Regions from separate parts of the Streptomyces sp. NPDC021020 genome, predicted to be linked through region 1. Evidence: riboswitches for the same ligand, from Rfam matches in the RefSeq annotation. Region 1 holds a riboswitch; the other holds the start of a gene.
The links. Region 1 has a riboswitch for cobalamin ahead of ACH4SL_RS12340 (ribonucleoside-diphosphate reductase subunit alpha). Riboswitches for the same ligand answer to the same signal wherever they lie in the genome.

Region 1 (7,744 bases):
CGCGTCGCGGTAGCGCTCGTAGAAGTCCGGGTAGCGCATCGGACGCAGGGTGAGTTCGAAGCCCGGGTCGAGCAGGTTCTTCACGTTCGCGGTGGTGCTGGTCATTACTGGCAGGCCTCGCAGGACTCGGGGTTTTCCAGGGAGCACGCGATCGCGTCGGCGGTCGCGGCGGGGGACGCGGGAGCGGGTACGGCCGCGGGTGCGGAGCCCTGCGCGGCGCGGGCGATCCGGGTCGCCGGGCGGGAGCGCAGGTAGTACGTGGTCTTCAGGCCTTGCTTCCACGCGTAGGCGTACATCGAGGAGAGCTTGCCGATGGTGGGCGTCTCCAGGAACAGGTTCAGCGACTGGCTCTGGTCCAGGTACGGGGTACGGGCCGCGGCCATGTCGATGAGGGCGCGCTGCGGCAGCTCCCAGGCGGTGCGGTAGAGCTCGCGCACCTCCGCGGGGATCCAGCCGAAGCCCTGGACGCTGCCGGCCGACTCGCGCAGCGCCTCGCGGGTCTGCTCGTCCCACACGCCCAGCCGCTTGAGGTCGGCCACCAGGTAGGAGTTGACCTGGAGGAATTCGCCGGACAGCGTCTCGCGCTTGAAGAGGTTGGACACCTGCGGCTCGATGCATTCGTACGAGCCGGCGATCGAGGCGATGGTCGCGGTCGGGGCGATGGCCAGCAGCAGCGCGTTGCGCATGCCGTGCGCCGCGACGCGCTCGCGCAGCGCCGCCCAGCGCTCGGGCCACGCGGTCTGGAAGCCGTAGTGGTCCGGGTGCAGCACGCCGTCCGCGGCGCGGGTCTCCGCCCACGCGGGCAGCGGCCCGTGCCGCTCGGCCAGGCCGCAGGAGGCCTCGTAGGCGGCGAGCATGACGCGCTCGGCGATCTTCGTGGACAGCGCGCGGGCCTCGGGGGAGGCGAAGGGCAGCCGCAGCTTGAAGAAGACGTCCTGGAGGCCCATCACGCCCAGACCCACCGGCCGCCAGCGGGAGTTGGAGCGGCCCGCCTGCTCGGTCGGGTAGTAGTTGATGTCGACGACCCGGTCCAGGAAGGTCACCGCGGTGTGCACGGTCTCGTCCAGCCGCGCCCAGTCGATGTCCCCCTCGGCGGTGACGAAGGCGCTGAGGTTCACCGAGCCGAGGTTGCACACGGCCGTCTCGGAGTCGTCGGTGACCTCCAGGATCTCCGTGCACAGGTTGGACGAGTGCACGGTACGGCCGGGGCGCGCGGTCTGGTTGGCGGTGCGGTTGGCGGCGTCCTTGAACGTCATCCAGCCCTGGCCGGTCTGCGCCAGGGTGCGCATCATGCGGCCGTACAACTCCCGTGCGGGCAGGGTGCGCTGGGCGAGCCCGGCGGCCTCGGCGGCGCGGTAGGCGGTGTCGAAGTCGTCGCCCCACAGGTCGACGAGCTGCGGTACGTCCACCGGCGAGAACAGCGACCACTGCGCGTCCGCCTCGACCCGGCGCATGAACTCGTCCGGCACCCAGTGCGCCAGGTTCAGGTTGTGCGTACGCCGGGCGTCCTCACCGGTGTTGTCGCGCAGCTCCAGGAATTCCTCGACGTCCGCGTGCCACGTCTCCAGGTAGACCGCCGCGGCGCCCTTGCGGCGGCCGCCCTGGTTCACGGCCGCGACCGAGGCGTCCAGCGTCTTCAGGAAGGGCACGATGCCGTTGGAGTGCCCGTTGGTGCCGCGGATGAGCGAACCGCGGGCGCGGATACGGGAGAAGGGCAGTCCGATGCCGCCCGCGTGCTTCGACAGCCGGGCCACCTGGTGGTAGCGGTCGTAGATCGAGTCCAGCTCGTCGAGCGGCGAGTCCAGCAGGTAGCACGAGGACATCTGCGGGTGCCGCGTACCGGAGTTGAAGAGCGTGGGGGAGCTGGGCAGGTAGTCCAGCGCGCTCATCAGCCGGTAGAGCGCGGCCACTTCGTCCAGCGCCGCGGCGCTCTCGTCCTCGGCCAGCCCCGCGGCCACCCGCAGCAGGAAGTGCTGCGGGGTCTCGACGACCTTGCGGGTCAGCGGGTGCCGCAGCAGGTAGCGGGTGTAGAGGGTGCGCAGGCCGAAGTAGCCGAAGCGGTCGTCGGCGCCCTCGGCGAGCGCCCGCTCGACCAGGGCGTCCAGCCGGGCCGCGTGCCGGGTGACGAAGTCGGCGGTGCGGTCGGCGACCAGGCCCTCGCGGTGCCCCACCGCGATCGAGGCCGTGAAGGACACCGCGCCCTGCGACGCGGCCTCCTCGGCGACCGTCACGGTCAGCAGCCGCGCCGCCAGCCGCGAGTACGCCGGGTCCTCCGAGATCAGCCCGGCCGCCGCCTCGGTGGCCAGCACCCGCAGCTCCGCCGTGTCCGCGGCCGCGCTGCGCCCCCGCAACGCCGCGCCGGCGACCCTGCCGGGGTCGGTGTCGGGAAGGTCGGTACACAGCTCCACGAGGGTACGCAGCAGGTCGGCGCTGTCGGGCGCGCCGGTGGTGGCGGTGGCGGTGGCTGCGGGGGCTTCGGGCGCGATGGTCACGGTGATGCGGTCTCCCACATGAGCGGCGGCGGCCGCGCGGGGAGGGACGGAGGGGGCCGCGGCAGCCCTGCGGGCATGCCGAGCCGCGTCCGCGGAGCCCACTCCACGAGGCCCGGACACAGCGGCGTCACGGTTCGCGGACCGGAACGCCGTCTGCCGGCAGGCGATCGGGCTCCGCTGCGTGGCGCTTGGGCGCGCGGCAGCTCACCGTTGCGGGGCAGCGCCGGATTCGCACCGGCTTCCCCTGCGGGCAGCGGAGTTGAGCATACATCTTGTGCTGCCGCACATGGACGGGGCTAGATGTTGTGTCGCCGGGTACACCAGGGGCGCGAGGAACTGCGCGCTCAGCCACCGACCACGTGCACGTCGTCACCGGCCCGAAGGGGCAGTTCGGTGCGTACCGGACCACCGGCCGGTGGGTGGTTGCTCGCGCAGTTCCCCGCGCCCCTTCGGGCGCAGCCCCTACGCCGGCTCGGGCAGGCCCGGGGTGACCGTCGTGTCCGGCGGCGTCGCGGGGCTCGGGAGCTCCGCGGCGGACTCCGCGGTGTAGTCGCCCGGCGAGGTCTCGTCCACGCCCGCAGGGGCCTTGAAGGCCCGCAGGACGACCGTCAGGACGATCGCGACGCCCGCGTTGAGGACGAAGGCCGTCAGGCCGATGTAACCCTTCTCACCGATCAGCGGGATCATGTCCGCGTTCCCGCCGAAGTGCGACTGCGCCGGGCTGGACTGCTCGTACGCCTTCCATGTGCCGTAGAACATACCCGCCGCCCAGCCGGCGAGCAGCGCCCAGCGGTGGAACCAGCGGGTGAACAGGCCGCCCACTATGGCCGGGACGGTCTGCAGGATCCAGATGCCGCCCAGCAGCTGGAAGTTGATGGCCACCGTCTTGTCCATGGTGAGGACGAAGACCAGCGCGCCGACCTTGACCACGAGCGAGACGGCCTTGGAGACCGCGGTCTCCTGCGCCGGGGTGGCGTCCGGTTTGATGAGGTCCTTGTAGATGTTGCGGGTGAAGAGGTTCGCCGCGGCGATGGACATGATGGCGGCGGGCACGAGCGCCCCGATGCCGATCGCGGCGAAGGCGACGCCCGCGAACCACGACGGGAAGACGTTCTCGAAGAGCTGCGGGATGGCCAGCTGGTTGTTGTACTTCGGGTCGCCCGCGCCGACGCCGTCCGCGATGGCCATGAAGCCGAGCAGCGCCAGCAGGCCGAGCATGAGCGAGTACAGCGGCAGGATCGTGGTGTTGCGGCGGATGGTGTCGCGGCTCTTGCCGGACAGCACGGCGGTGATCGAGTGCGGGTAGAGGAAGAGCGCCATCGCCGAGCCCATCGCCAGCGTGGCGTACGCCCATTGGGCCTTCGGGCCGGTCACCAGGGAGCCGCGGGCGACGCCCTGCTTGTTCGTCACCGCGTAGGCGTCACCGGCCTTGCTGAAGATGTCGTCGAAGCCGCCGAGCTTGTACGGGATGTAGATGATGGCGACCACGATGACGATGTAGATCAGCGCGTCCTTGACGAAGGCGATGAGCGCGGGCGCGCGCAGCCCCGAGGAGTACGTGTACGCGGCGAGCACGCCGAAGGCGATGAGCAGCGGCAGGTCCTTGAGGAACCAGTTGGTGCCGTCGCTGCCGCCGACGCCCATGACGTCCAGGACGGCCTGGATGCCCACCAGTTGCAGCGCGATGTAGGGCATCGTGGCGATGATGCCGGTGATCGCGACGGCCACCGACAGGCTCTTGGAGCCGAACCGCCCGCGGATGAAGTCCGAGGAGGTCACGTAGCCGTGCCGGCGCGAGACCGACCACAGCCGCGGCAGGAAGAGGAAGACCAGCGGGTAGGTGATGATCGTGTAGGGCACCGCGAAGAAGCCCGCGGCGCCGCCCGCGAAGATCGCGGCGGGCACGGCGACGAACGTGTACGCGGTGTACAGGTCGCCGCCGAGCAGGAACCAGGTCACCCAGGTCCCGAAACTCCGCCCGCCCAGGCCCCATTCGTCCAGGTGCAGCGGGTCCGCGGCGCGCCGCCAGCGCGCGGCGAAGAAGCCGAGCACGGTGACGGCCAGGAAGAAGAAGACGAAGACGCCGAGCGCGACGCCGTTGACGCCGTCCTTCACGCGTCCTCACCGCCCTTGCGCGCCCGCTCCTCGCGGCGTACGAGCACGTACGCGGTGAAGGTCAGCGCGGCCGCCACCGGCACCCAGGCCATCTGGTACCAGTAGAAGAACGGGATGCCGATGAAGGCCGGCGTCGTACGGGCGTAGGAGTCCACCCACAGCAGGGCGACGAACGGTGCGAGCAGGCACAGCGCGGCGACGACCCGGGTGGGGGTGACGACCGGTGGCCGTGGGTCCGGTGGTGCTGGTGACATGTGCTGGTGCTCCCGTCCCCTAGAGCGGCTGTAATGGCCAGGAAATCTAGGGGAGGCTAGCGGCGGCAGTCACTACCCGTGCACGGATCAGTTCCCAGGTCAGCCGCGCGGGTGACCGGAAAGCACCGGTAGGGGTACCCGGATCAGTCGGTGGGGCGGCTGAGGCGGGCCACGAACTTGTACCGGTCGCCGCGGTAGACCGACCGCACCCACTCGACCGGCTCGCCCGTGGTGTCGATCGAGTGCCGGGAGAGCATGAGCATCGGCAGGCCCACGTCGGTGCCCAGCAGCCCGGCCTCGCGCGGGGTCGCCAGCGACGTCTCGATGGTCTCCTCGGCCTCGGCGAGCCGGACGTCGTAGACCTCGGCCAGCGCGGTGTAGAGCGAGGTGTACTTGGCCAGGCTGCGGCGCAGCGCGGGGAAGCGCTTGGCGGACAGGTGGGTGGTCTCGATGGCCATCGGCTCGGAGTTGGCGAGCCGCAGCCGCTCGATGCGCAGCACGCGCCCGCCGGCCTTCATGTCCAGCAGCCCGGCGAGCCGGTCGTCGGCGGTGATGTAGCCGATGTCCAGCAGCTGGGAGGTGGGTTCGAGGCCCTGGGCGCGCATGTCCTCGGTGTACGAGGTCAGTTGCAGCGCCTGGGAGACCTTGGGCTTGGCCACGAAGGTGCCCTTGCCCTGGATACGCTCCAGTCGGCCCTCGACGACAAGCTCCTGGAGGGCCTGCCGGACGGTGGTGCGGGAGGTGTCGAACTCGGTGGCAAGGGTGCGTTCGGGCGGGACGGGGGTGCCCGGTGGCATGGTCTGGGTGATGTCCAGCAGATGGCGCTTGAGCCGGTAGTACTTGGGCACCCGCGCGGTACGGCCGGCGGTGCCGCCCGTCGTCGTCTCCGCACTGGTGACCGCGTCGCTCTCCATGACGTCTGCTCCCGACTGCGCTCGTGCTGCCGTGGTCCGGCTCCTCCGTTGATCGCGGCTCACATGGTGGCACGCGCGGCTCCGCGGGAGAGAGGCGGCGGGGTCCTGGTCCCCCTCAGGTGTCGGTCCGATAACAGACCCGACGGGTGTTCTTATACACCCTTGACACCCCTAAAGGTCTAGGCCAAGCTCCCGGTACTGGTCTAAACCATTAACGACCAAATCCCAGACCCACGAGCAAGTATCGGCCTCCGCGTCCTGCGCGGAGTCCGGCATTTCGGGCGGTGGGGGGAGTTTCGGGCATCCTGAGGAGGGTGGCGTGAAGCGCAAGCTCATCGCGGCGATCGGCGTCGCGACCATGATCGTCGGTATCGCGGCATGTGGATCGGACAAGAAGGACGACGACAAGAAGGCGTCGTCGGGGGGCGACAAGGCGGCGAGCGCGTCGTCGATCACCGTCTGGCTGACGGTGGACGCCCAGCACAACTGGCCGGAACTCATCAAGACGGCTGACGACGCCCTCACCGCGAAGCACCCGGGTCTGAAGGTCAAGCACGAGTACTACGCCTGGCCGGACAAGAATGCCAAGCTGGACGCCGTGCTCGCCACCGACAAGGCGCCCGACGTCGTGGAGATGGGCAACTCCGAGATGGTGCCCTACATGGCCGAAGGCGCGTTCGCCGAGGTCGACCCGTCGAAGTTCGACAACTCCGCGCAGTGGCTGGACGCCCTCAAGCAGTCCGTCACCTACGACGGCAAGACCTACGGCGTGCCGTACTACGCCGCCGCCCGTATCGCGACGTGGCGCAAGGACATCGCCGCCGCGTCCGGCATCAAGGCCGCCCCGAAGAACTGGACCGAGCTGACCGCGGACCTGGACAAGATCCAGTCCAAGCAGGGTCCGAAGTTCAACGCCTGGTACCAGCCCTCGCGTGACTGGTACGCGGCCATGTCCTTCGTCTACGACGCCGGCGGCGCCATCGCCGCCAACGAGGGCGGCCAGTGGAAGGGCTCGCTGGAGAGCCCGCAGGCCATCCAGGGCCTCACCGCCTGGAAGGACGCCATGGGCAAGTACATGCACGGCGACCTCACCAAGGACGAGTCGGACCGCTACATCGTCTACGGCCAGGGCAAGTCCGACCTGATCTTCGCCCCCGGCTGGGAGGGGCCGTCCGCGGCCGACCCGAAGTTCGACAAGACCGGCGGCAAGCTCAAGGACAACCTCGAGAACTTCGTCATGCCCGGCCCGTCCGGCAAGAACCTGCCGGTCTTCCTCGGCGGCTCGGACCTGGCGATCCCGACGAAGTCGAAGAACGCCGACCTGGCGGCCGAGTGGATCAACGACTTCACGAACACCGCGGGCCAGAAGGTCCTGATGAGCAAGGGCAACCTGCCGAACAACAACACGCAGCTGGAGACGCTCAAGAGCGACCCGGCCTCCGCGGTCACCGCGACCGCCGCCGGCTCCAGCTGGTTCGTGCCCACCGCGCCCGGCTGGGGCACCGTGGAGAAGGCGCAGACCCTGCAGACCATGCTGCAGAACATCGCCACCGGCAAGGCCTCCGTCCAGGACGCGGCCAAGACGGCTGACGAGGCCATGGACAAGGTCCTCAACGTCAAGAACTGACCGTCCTCACAACGTAGACCAGGACCGCTGAGGAGCACGTGATGAGTGCCGCCGAGACCACCACCACCAAGGTGCCGCCGCCACGGCGGCACTCATCACCTCCCGGGCGCGGCCCCGGGAGACGCCGCGCCGCACGCGGTAGCCGGATCCGCGTCAGCCGGGCGCTCACCCCCTGGCTGCTGCTGGCGCCCTGCATCCTCGTGCTCGTGCTGGTGCTGGGCTACCCGCTGATCAAGCTGGGCATCCTGTCCTTCCAGGACTACAAGAAGCCCCAGCTGTGGGGCTTCAAACCCGCCACCTGGGTGGGCTTCGACAACTACTCGGCGATCCTCAAGGACAGCG
Region 2 (7,744 bases), on a different contig from region 1:
CGTCGTGGCCCGCCGCCCGTCCAGCAGCCCCGTCGCGGCGAGCGCGAACGCCCCCGTCGAGATGGCGGCCAGCCGCGCGCCCCGGGTGTGAGCGGCGACCAGCGCCTCGACGACCTCCCGGGGCGGGTCCTCGCGGTCCGGGAAGCGGTAGCCGGGCACGAAGACCGTGTCGGCCCACGCGAGTGCCCCGAGGCCGTGCGCGACGTGGTAGGCCAGCCCGTCGCCGCCGGTCACCAGCCCCGGCGCCGCGCCGCACACCCGTACCTCGTACGGCATGCTCTCGCGGGTCGTGAACACCTGCGCGGGGATGCCGACGTCGAGCGGCTTCGCCCCCTCCAGGACCAGCACGGCGATACGGCGGAGGCGCGAGGACGGCACGTCACCAGGGTACGGGCCCCCGGGCGGCCCGCCCGCCGGCACGACGGCCGCGGGACGGCGGCGAATCCGCCGTCCGCGAATCCGCCGTCCGCGAACCGGCCTGGGCGCGCGGCGGGCGCGGTGCTTGGGTGGGGGGATGGAGATCTTGGTGCTGGGCGGAACGGCGTGGCTCGGGCGCGAGCTGTCGCGGCAGGCGGTCGGGCAGGGGCACGCGGTGACGTGCCTGGCCCGCGGGGAGAGCGGGGACGTCGCGGAGGGGGCCGCCCTGGTGGCGGCCGACCGGCGGGACACCGCGGCGTACGGGCCGCTGGCCGACCGGGAGTGGGACGCGGTCGTCGAGGTGTCCTGGCAGCCCGGTTTCGTGCGCGGGGCGCTCGAAGCGCTCGGCGGCCGGGCGCGGCACTGGACGTACGTCTCCTCCGTCAGCGCCTACGCCTCGCACGCCGTGCCGGGCGCGGACGAGTCGACGCCGCTGCTGGCCCCGACCGCGCTGGACGAGGTGGACAGCGCCCTCTACGGCGAGGCGAAGGCCGCCTGCGAGCGGGATTCGGCGGCCGCGGTGGGCGACCGGCTGCTCGTCGCCCGCGCCGGGCTCATCGGCGGGCCGGGCGACCGGAGCGGCCGCTCGGGCTACTGGGTGGCCCGCGCCGCGCGCGACCCGCGGGGCCCGATGCTCGTGCCCGACACGCCGGACCGGCCCACCCAGGCGGTCGACGTGCGGGATCTCGCCGGGTGGCTGCTCGACGCCGCGGAGAGCCGGACCACCGGCACCTTCGACGCGGTCGGGCCGGTCGTCCCGTTCGGCGAGTGGCTGGAGCTGTCCCGCACCCTCGGCGGGCACACCGGCCCGGTGGTCGCGGCCGGTTCCGCGTGGCTGCTCGCGAACGGCGTGGCCGAGTACATGGGGCCCGAGTCGCTGCCGATGTGGGTGGCCGAGCCGGGCTGGGAGGGCTGGTCGGCCCGCACCGGGGCCGCCGCGCGCGCCGCGGGGCTGCGGCACCGCCCGCGCGCGGAGATGCTCGCCGACACGCTGCGCTGGGAGCGCGCTGAGGGGCTCGACCGGGAGCGCAGGGCGGGCCTCAGCGCCGGACGGGAGCGCGAGCTGCTGGCGGCGCTGGGCTGACGGGCCGCGGGCCGGCCCGGCCGCTGTCGGTGCCGCACGGCACACTGGCCCTCATGACACCGGACGCGCTCAAAGCCATCTGCCTGGGAATGAACGGGGCCGAGGAGACCTTCCCGTTCACCGCGGAGACGTCCGTCTTCAAGGTCGGCGGAAAGATCTTCGCGATCACCGCGCTGGACGCCGAGCCGCTGAGCGTGAGCCTGAAGTGCGACCCGGAGGTGGCGCTGCAACTGCGTACGGCCCACCCGGAGATCACCGGCGGCTGGCATCTGAACAAGCGTCACTGGAACACGGTGCGCCTGGACGGGGCGCTGCCCGACGACCAGGTGCGCGAGATGGTCGAGGACTCCTACGACCTGATCGTCTCCAGGCTTCCGCGCCGCGAGCAGCTGCGGCTGGACTGGCCCGGGGTACGCGAGAACGGAGTACGTGAGAACGGGGTGCGAGGGCCGGGGATACCCGACGACGGGACGCGCTGAGCCGTGCGGGCCGTCGGGCCGCCCGGCCCGGCGCGCCCCCGGCGGTGCGGGCGGCGCCCCGCGCAGGATGGAGGGCGCCCCGCCCGCCGGCCCCGCCGCCCGCTTCCGTGAAGAGGTCCCGCCGTGCCCGCTTCCTCCTCCGGCCGCTACGGCGAGGACGCCTTCCCGCCCGGCCGGGAGGGCGAGGGCGAGCGCATCGACTACGGCGCCCTCGCGTACGACGACGTCACGCTCGCCCACCTGCGCGCCCTCGGTGCGGGCCCCGGCTGGCGGTGCCTCGACGCCGGCGCCGGTACGGGTACGGTCGCGCGCCGGCTGCTGGCCGACGCCGGGGTGGACGGCGTGCTCGCCGTGGACCGCGACGTGCGCTTCCTCGCCGCCCGCCCGGTGCCCGGCCTCGACGTGCTGGAAGCCGATGTCACCGCGGCCCCGGACGCGGTTCCCGGCTCCTTCCGGCTGGTGCACGCCCGGTTCCTGCTGATGCACCTGCCCGAGCCCGAGCGCATGGTCCGGCGGCTGGCGGAGCTGGTCGAGCCGGGCGGCTTCCTGGTCCTCGGCGACGCGGTCGACCTCACCGGCGACCGGGCGCCCGCGTCCCCGTACACGGCGGCGATGCGCGCGATGTGGCAGGGCCTGGAAGCCGCAATCGGGACGGACGCGTCCTGGGTGCCGTCCTACCCCGCGCTGCTGCGGGCGGCCGGGCTGGAATCCGTGGGCGCCGGGATCCATGTGCCGCCGCTGCTGCCGGGCAGCGCGATCAGCCGCTTCTGGGCCGACACCTGGCAGCGCAGCCGCCCGGCCATGCTCGCCACCGGCCTGATCGACGACGCGGGCCTGGACGCGGCCCTGCGCTACCTCGACTCCCCGCGGTGCGCCGCGCTCTCGGCGGGCCTGCTCACCGCCTGGGGCCGCAGGCCACGGCGGTAGCCGCAGGCCCGCGCCGCCGCTCGCCTTGCGGGAGCGGCGGACAGGCGCAGCATGGGAGGAGCGGCATCCGGCGGCGGGAACGAGGGGCGGGACGCACCGGGCCCGCGGGGCGTCCGTGACGCACGCGGCGCGCGGGGGGAAGGCGACCGAGCGAGCGAGAGGAAATCTTCATGCCCTTCGTGACGACGCGGGACGGGGTCGAGATCTTCTACAAGGACTGGGGCCATGGCCGTCCGGTGGTCTTCATCCACGGCTGGCCGCTCAGCGGCGACGCGTGGCAGGACCAGCTCAAGGCGGTGGCCGACGCGGGCTTCCGCGGCATCGCGCACGACCGGCGCGGCCACGGGCGCTCGACTCCGGTCTTCGACGGCTACGACTTCGACACCTTCGCCGACGACCTCGACGACCTGATCACCGGCCTGGACCTGCGCGACGTCACCCTCGTCGCCCACTCCATGGGCGGCGGCGAACTGGCCCGCTACATCGGCCGGCACGGCACGGAGAGGGTCCGCTCGGCGGTGCTGCTCTCGGCGATCCCGCCGATCATGCTCCAGGGGCCGGACAACCCGGAGGGGGTGCCGCAGAAGGCCTTCGACGAGATCAAGGCCGGCATCCTCGCCGAGCGCTCGCAGTTCTGGAAGGACACCTCGGAGGCGTTCTTCGGGGCGAACCGCGAGGGCAGCCGGGCCACCCAGGGCAACCGGGACGCCTTCTGGCTGATGGCGATGGACGAGACGATCGAGGGCGCCGTGGCCTGCGTGGACGCCTTCGCGGCGACCGACTTCCACGCGGACCTCGCGAAGTTCGACGTCCCGACGCTGGTCGTGCACGGCGACGACGACCAGATCGTGCCCTTCGCGGCGACCGGCGCCAAGACGGCGAAGCTGGTCGAGGACGCCGAGCTGAAGGTCTACGAGGGCGGCTCGCACGGCATCGCGCTGGTGCCCGGCGACAAGGAGAAGTTCACCAAGGACCTGCTGGAATTCCTGGCGAAGTGACTCCCCTCCCGTCCCCCGGCGCCGCGGCCCGCCCGCGCCGCCGGGGGACGGCCGGGCCCGGCGGACGGAGAGCGCGGTGGCGACGAAGGCAGCGGTGGACGTGGTGGTGGTCGGCGCCGGGCTCGCGGGGCTCGCGTGCGCGCAGGACCTGGTGGCCGCGGGGCTGCGGGTCCGGGTGCTGGAGGCGTCCGACGGGGTCGGCGGGCGGATGCGCACCGATGTGCGGGACGGCTTCCGCTTCGACCGCGGCTTCCAGGTCGTCAACCCGTCCTACCCGCAACTGCGCCGCCGGCTGCGGGTGGACGAGCTGGACGCGCGGCCGTTCGGCCCCGGCGTCCTGGTGCGCACCCCGCGGGGCATGCTGCGCTTCGCCGATCCGACGCGGGCCCCGCGGCAGGCCGCCGATCTGCTGCCCGGCCGGCTCGGCTCGCTGCGGGACGTGTCCGCGCTGGTCATGCTGTGCGGGCGGGATCTGCTCACGCCGCCGCGGGCGCTCAAGCGGGCGCCGGACCGGACGACCAGGACGGCGCTGGCGGATGCCGCGATCGGCGAGGATCTGGTGGAGCGGCTGCTGCGGCCCTTCCTGTCGGGGGTGTTCCTGGAGGACGAGCTGGAGACCTCCAGCCGCTACTTCCACCTGGTGTGGCGCTCGATGATGCGCGGCAGGCTGTGCCTGCCCGCCCGCGGTGTCGCCGCGGTCCCCGAGCAGCTCGCCGCCGCCCTGCCGGACGGCACGGTGGTGCTCGGCACCCCGGTCGAACGTCTCACCGGGGAAGGGGTGCTGACGGCGTACGGGGAGGAGCAGCCGGCCCGCGCGGTGGTCGTCGCGACCGGCCCGGCGGCCGCCGCGGAGCTGCTGCCGGGACTCGCCGTGCCGCCGGTCCGCGCGGTCACCACGTACTACCACGCCGCCCCGCGGTCGCCGCTGGCCGAGCCGACGCTGGTCGTGGACAGCGCGCGGCGGGTGCTCAACACGGTGGTGCTCAGCGAGGTCGCGCCGTCGTACGCGCCGCGCGGGCGGGCGCTGGTGGCCACCTCGGTCCTGGGCGCGGACGACCCCGCGCGGCGGGAGGCGCGGGTGCGCGACGTGCTGGCCGAGCTGTACGGGACGGACACCCGCGGCTGGGAGCCGGTGGCCGTCTACCCGGTGCCGGAGGCGCTTCCGGCCATGCCACCGCCCTGGCCGCTCTCCCGTACCACCCGCCACTCCCCCGGTGTCCACGTCTGCGGCGACCACCGCGCGACCGGCTCCGTGCAGGGCGCCCTCGCCTCCGGCGCACGCGCCGCCCGCGAGATCCTCGCCGACCGCGCGACCGGCGGGTAGCGGCGTCCGGTCACCGGCGTCGGCGGCCGTACCGGGTGTGGTGCCGCTCGTGGAAGGCGCGGGTGAGCAGGGCGTGGATGTGGTGGCCGAGCTCGTCGGGCCCCGTCAGCGGGTGCGGGAAGGGCAGCCGGGCGTCGAGGTGGCCGTACGGGCGCTCCAGGCGCAGCACGATGCCGTGCCGGTCGAGGGCGAGCGGGACGACGCGGGTGACATCGACGAGCTGCCGGTCCGTCAGCAGCCGGGCCAGCTCGTCCAGGTGCTCCTGGTGGTCCTCGGCCAGGTGCAGCAGCAGCCGCGCCTCGGCGGAGGCGACCGGGTCGGGCCGGGCGGCGGCCAGCTCGCCGGGTGCGACCAGGTGGCGGGCCCCGCGCGCGTCGAACGCGACGGCGCGGACGTCGGCCCGCAGCCGCACCGCCCCGGCAGGCCCCGGTTCGGGCGCCTGCAGCCGGGCGGTGATCCGCACCCGGGCGCGGACCCGGTCGCGTACGGGTACGGGCGCGAGGTCCGTCCACTCCAGCACCGCGGGGATGCCGACCGCCGGGCCGCAGGACGCCTCCGCGGCGGTGCGGCTGTCGACGGGGACGCGCAGCCGCAGGACGCGGCCGTCGAAGTCGGCGGCCACGCCGGTCAGGAAGTCCTCGTGCGCACCGTTGGCCGTCACCCCGGCGGAGCCCGCGGTCGACAGGATGCTGCGGACTTGCTCGGCGGCGCTGGGCTCGCGCGGATCGGCGGTCCTGGTCACACGTCCTCCTCGGGACTTAGGTAAGCCTAACCTTAATATGACACCGAGCCGGGATGTGGACAACGGCAGCCGGAAGTCCCGCGGCGTTCTACGCTGGGTGGTGCAACTGGTTCGCCCTGCCCGCCAGGCAGGCGCGTCGTAAGAGGGAACCCGGTGGGAATCCGGGACTGCCCCGCAGCGGTGAGTGGGAACGACCGCCGTCATACGCACTGGGTCCGGGCCGCGGACCTGGGAAGCGACGGCCAGTAGGAAAACTGCCTTCCGGCAGAGCGCCCGCGAGTCCGAAGACCTGCCCGTTGCCCGTACGCGGACCGTTCCGCGCACGGACATCCCGGTGACCTCGAGGGCGGGTCGGCGACAACCGGCGGGTGGACGTACCCCTTTCGGGGGGAACAGTCCCGACCCGTCCGGCTGCGTCACCCTTCACGCCCCCGTCCCGTCGCCGGGATCTCAGGGATCCGTCTCGTGAAGGAGATCTCCGTGACAACCAAGCCCGCAGCCGCGGCAGCACGGGCCACCGTGTACGGCTACCCCCGCCAGGGTGCCGACCGGGAACTGAAGAAGGCCGTCGAAGGCTACTGGAAGGGCCGCGTCACCGCGGCCGAGCTGCGTAGGACCGCGGCCGAGCTGCGCCGGGCCAACTGGCGGCAGCTGTCCGAGGCCGGCATCGACGAGGTGCCCACCGGCGACTTCTCGCTCTACGACCACGTCCTCGACACCAGCGTCATGGTCGGCGCGATCCCCGCGCGGCACCGCGCCGCGGTCGAGGCCGACCCGCTCGACGGCTACTTCGCGATGGCCCGCGGCACGCAGGACGTCGCGCCGCTGGAGATGACGAAGTGGTTCGACACGAACTACCACTACCTGGTGCCCGAGCTGGGGCCCGACACCGTCTTCGCCCCCGACCCCGCCAAGCAGCTCGTCGAGCTGGCCGAGGCCCTGGCGCAGGGGCTGACCCCGCGGCCGGTGCTCGTCGGACCCGTCACGTACCTGCTGCTGGCCAAGCCCGCGCCCGGCGCGCCCGCGGACTTCGAGCCGCTGAGCCTGCTGGACCGGCTGCTGCCCGTCTACGCCGCGGTGCTGGCCGGGCTGCGCGCGGCGGGCGCCGAGTGGGTGCAGCTCGACGAGCCCGCGCTCGTCCAGGACCGGGACGCCGCCGAACTCGACGCCGCCGCCCGCGCCTACCGCGCGCTGGGCTCCCTGACGGACCGCCCGAAGCTGCTGGTCGCCTCCTACTTCGACCGGCTCGGCGAGGCCCTGCCGGTGCTGGCCGAAGCCCCGGTCGAGGGCCTGGCCCTGGACTTCACCGGCCCGGCCGCCGGCAATCTCGACGGCCTCGCGGCGGCCGGCGGACTGCCCGGCAGGCGCCTGGTCGCGGGTGTCGTCGACGGCCGCAACATCTGGACCGCCGACCTGCGCAAGGCGCTCGCCACCCTCGGCACCCTGCTGGGGCTGGCCGGTCAGGTCGACGTCGCCGCGTCCTGCTCGCTGCTGCACGTGCCGCTCGACGCCGCCGCCGAGACCGGCCTCGACCCGCAGGTGCTGCCCTGGCTCGCCTTCGCCCGGCAGAAGACCGCCGAGATCGCCACCCTCGCCGCGGGCCTGTCCCGCGGCACGGAGGCCGTCGCCGACGAGCTGGCCGCCAACCGCGCCGCGCTCGACTCGCGCGCGGCCTCCCCGCTCACCCGCGACCCGGCCGTCCGCGAGCGGGCCGCGGCCGTCACCGCCGCCGACGCCCGCCGCGCGCAGCCGTACGACGAGCGCACCACCGCC

Region 2: linked by a shared signal. The riboswitch ahead of metE (5-methyltetrahydropteroyltriglutamate--homocysteine S-methyltransferase) and the one ahead of ACH4SL_RS12340 (ribonucleoside-diphosphate reductase subunit alpha) in region 1 are both predicted to bind cobalamin.

What each region holds. Positions count from the first base shown of each region.
Region 1 covers NZ_JBIRQQ010000004.1:68,080-75,823, forward strand. Annotated here, with positions in the region: gene ACH4SL_RS12335 (ribonucleotide-diphosphate reductase subunit beta) at 1-105, opposite strand, end outside; gene ACH4SL_RS12340 (ribonucleoside-diphosphate reductase subunit alpha) at 105-2,492, opposite strand; cobalamin riboswitch at 2,633-2,766, opposite strand; gene mctP (monocarboxylate uptake permease MctP) at 2,955-4,607, opposite strand; gene ACH4SL_RS12350 (DUF3311 domain-containing protein) at 4,604-4,861, opposite strand; gene ACH4SL_RS12355 (GntR family transcriptional regulator) at 5,005-5,775, opposite strand; gene ACH4SL_RS12360 (extracellular solute-binding protein) at 6,095-7,402, shown strand; gene ACH4SL_RS12365 (carbohydrate ABC transporter permease) at 7,444-7,744, shown strand, end outside.
Region 2 covers NZ_JBIRQQ010000002.1:906,197-913,940, reverse strand. Annotated here, with positions in the region: gene ACH4SL_RS08290 (GlxA family transcriptional regulator) at 1-378, opposite strand, end outside; gene ACH4SL_RS08285 (oxidoreductase) at 515-1,501, shown strand; gene ACH4SL_RS08280 (MmcQ/YjbR family DNA-binding protein) at 1,555-1,980, shown strand; gene ACH4SL_RS08275 (class I SAM-dependent methyltransferase) at 2,104-2,907, shown strand; gene ACH4SL_RS08270 (alpha/beta fold hydrolase) at 3,078-3,905, shown strand; gene ACH4SL_RS08265 (NAD(P)/FAD-dependent oxidoreductase) at 3,982-5,229, shown strand; gene ACH4SL_RS08260 (DUF2470 domain-containing protein) at 5,240-5,971, opposite strand; cobalamin riboswitch at 6,062-6,283, shown strand; gene metE (5-methyltetrahydropteroyltriglutamate--homocysteine S-methyltransferase) at 6,452-7,744, shown strand, end outside.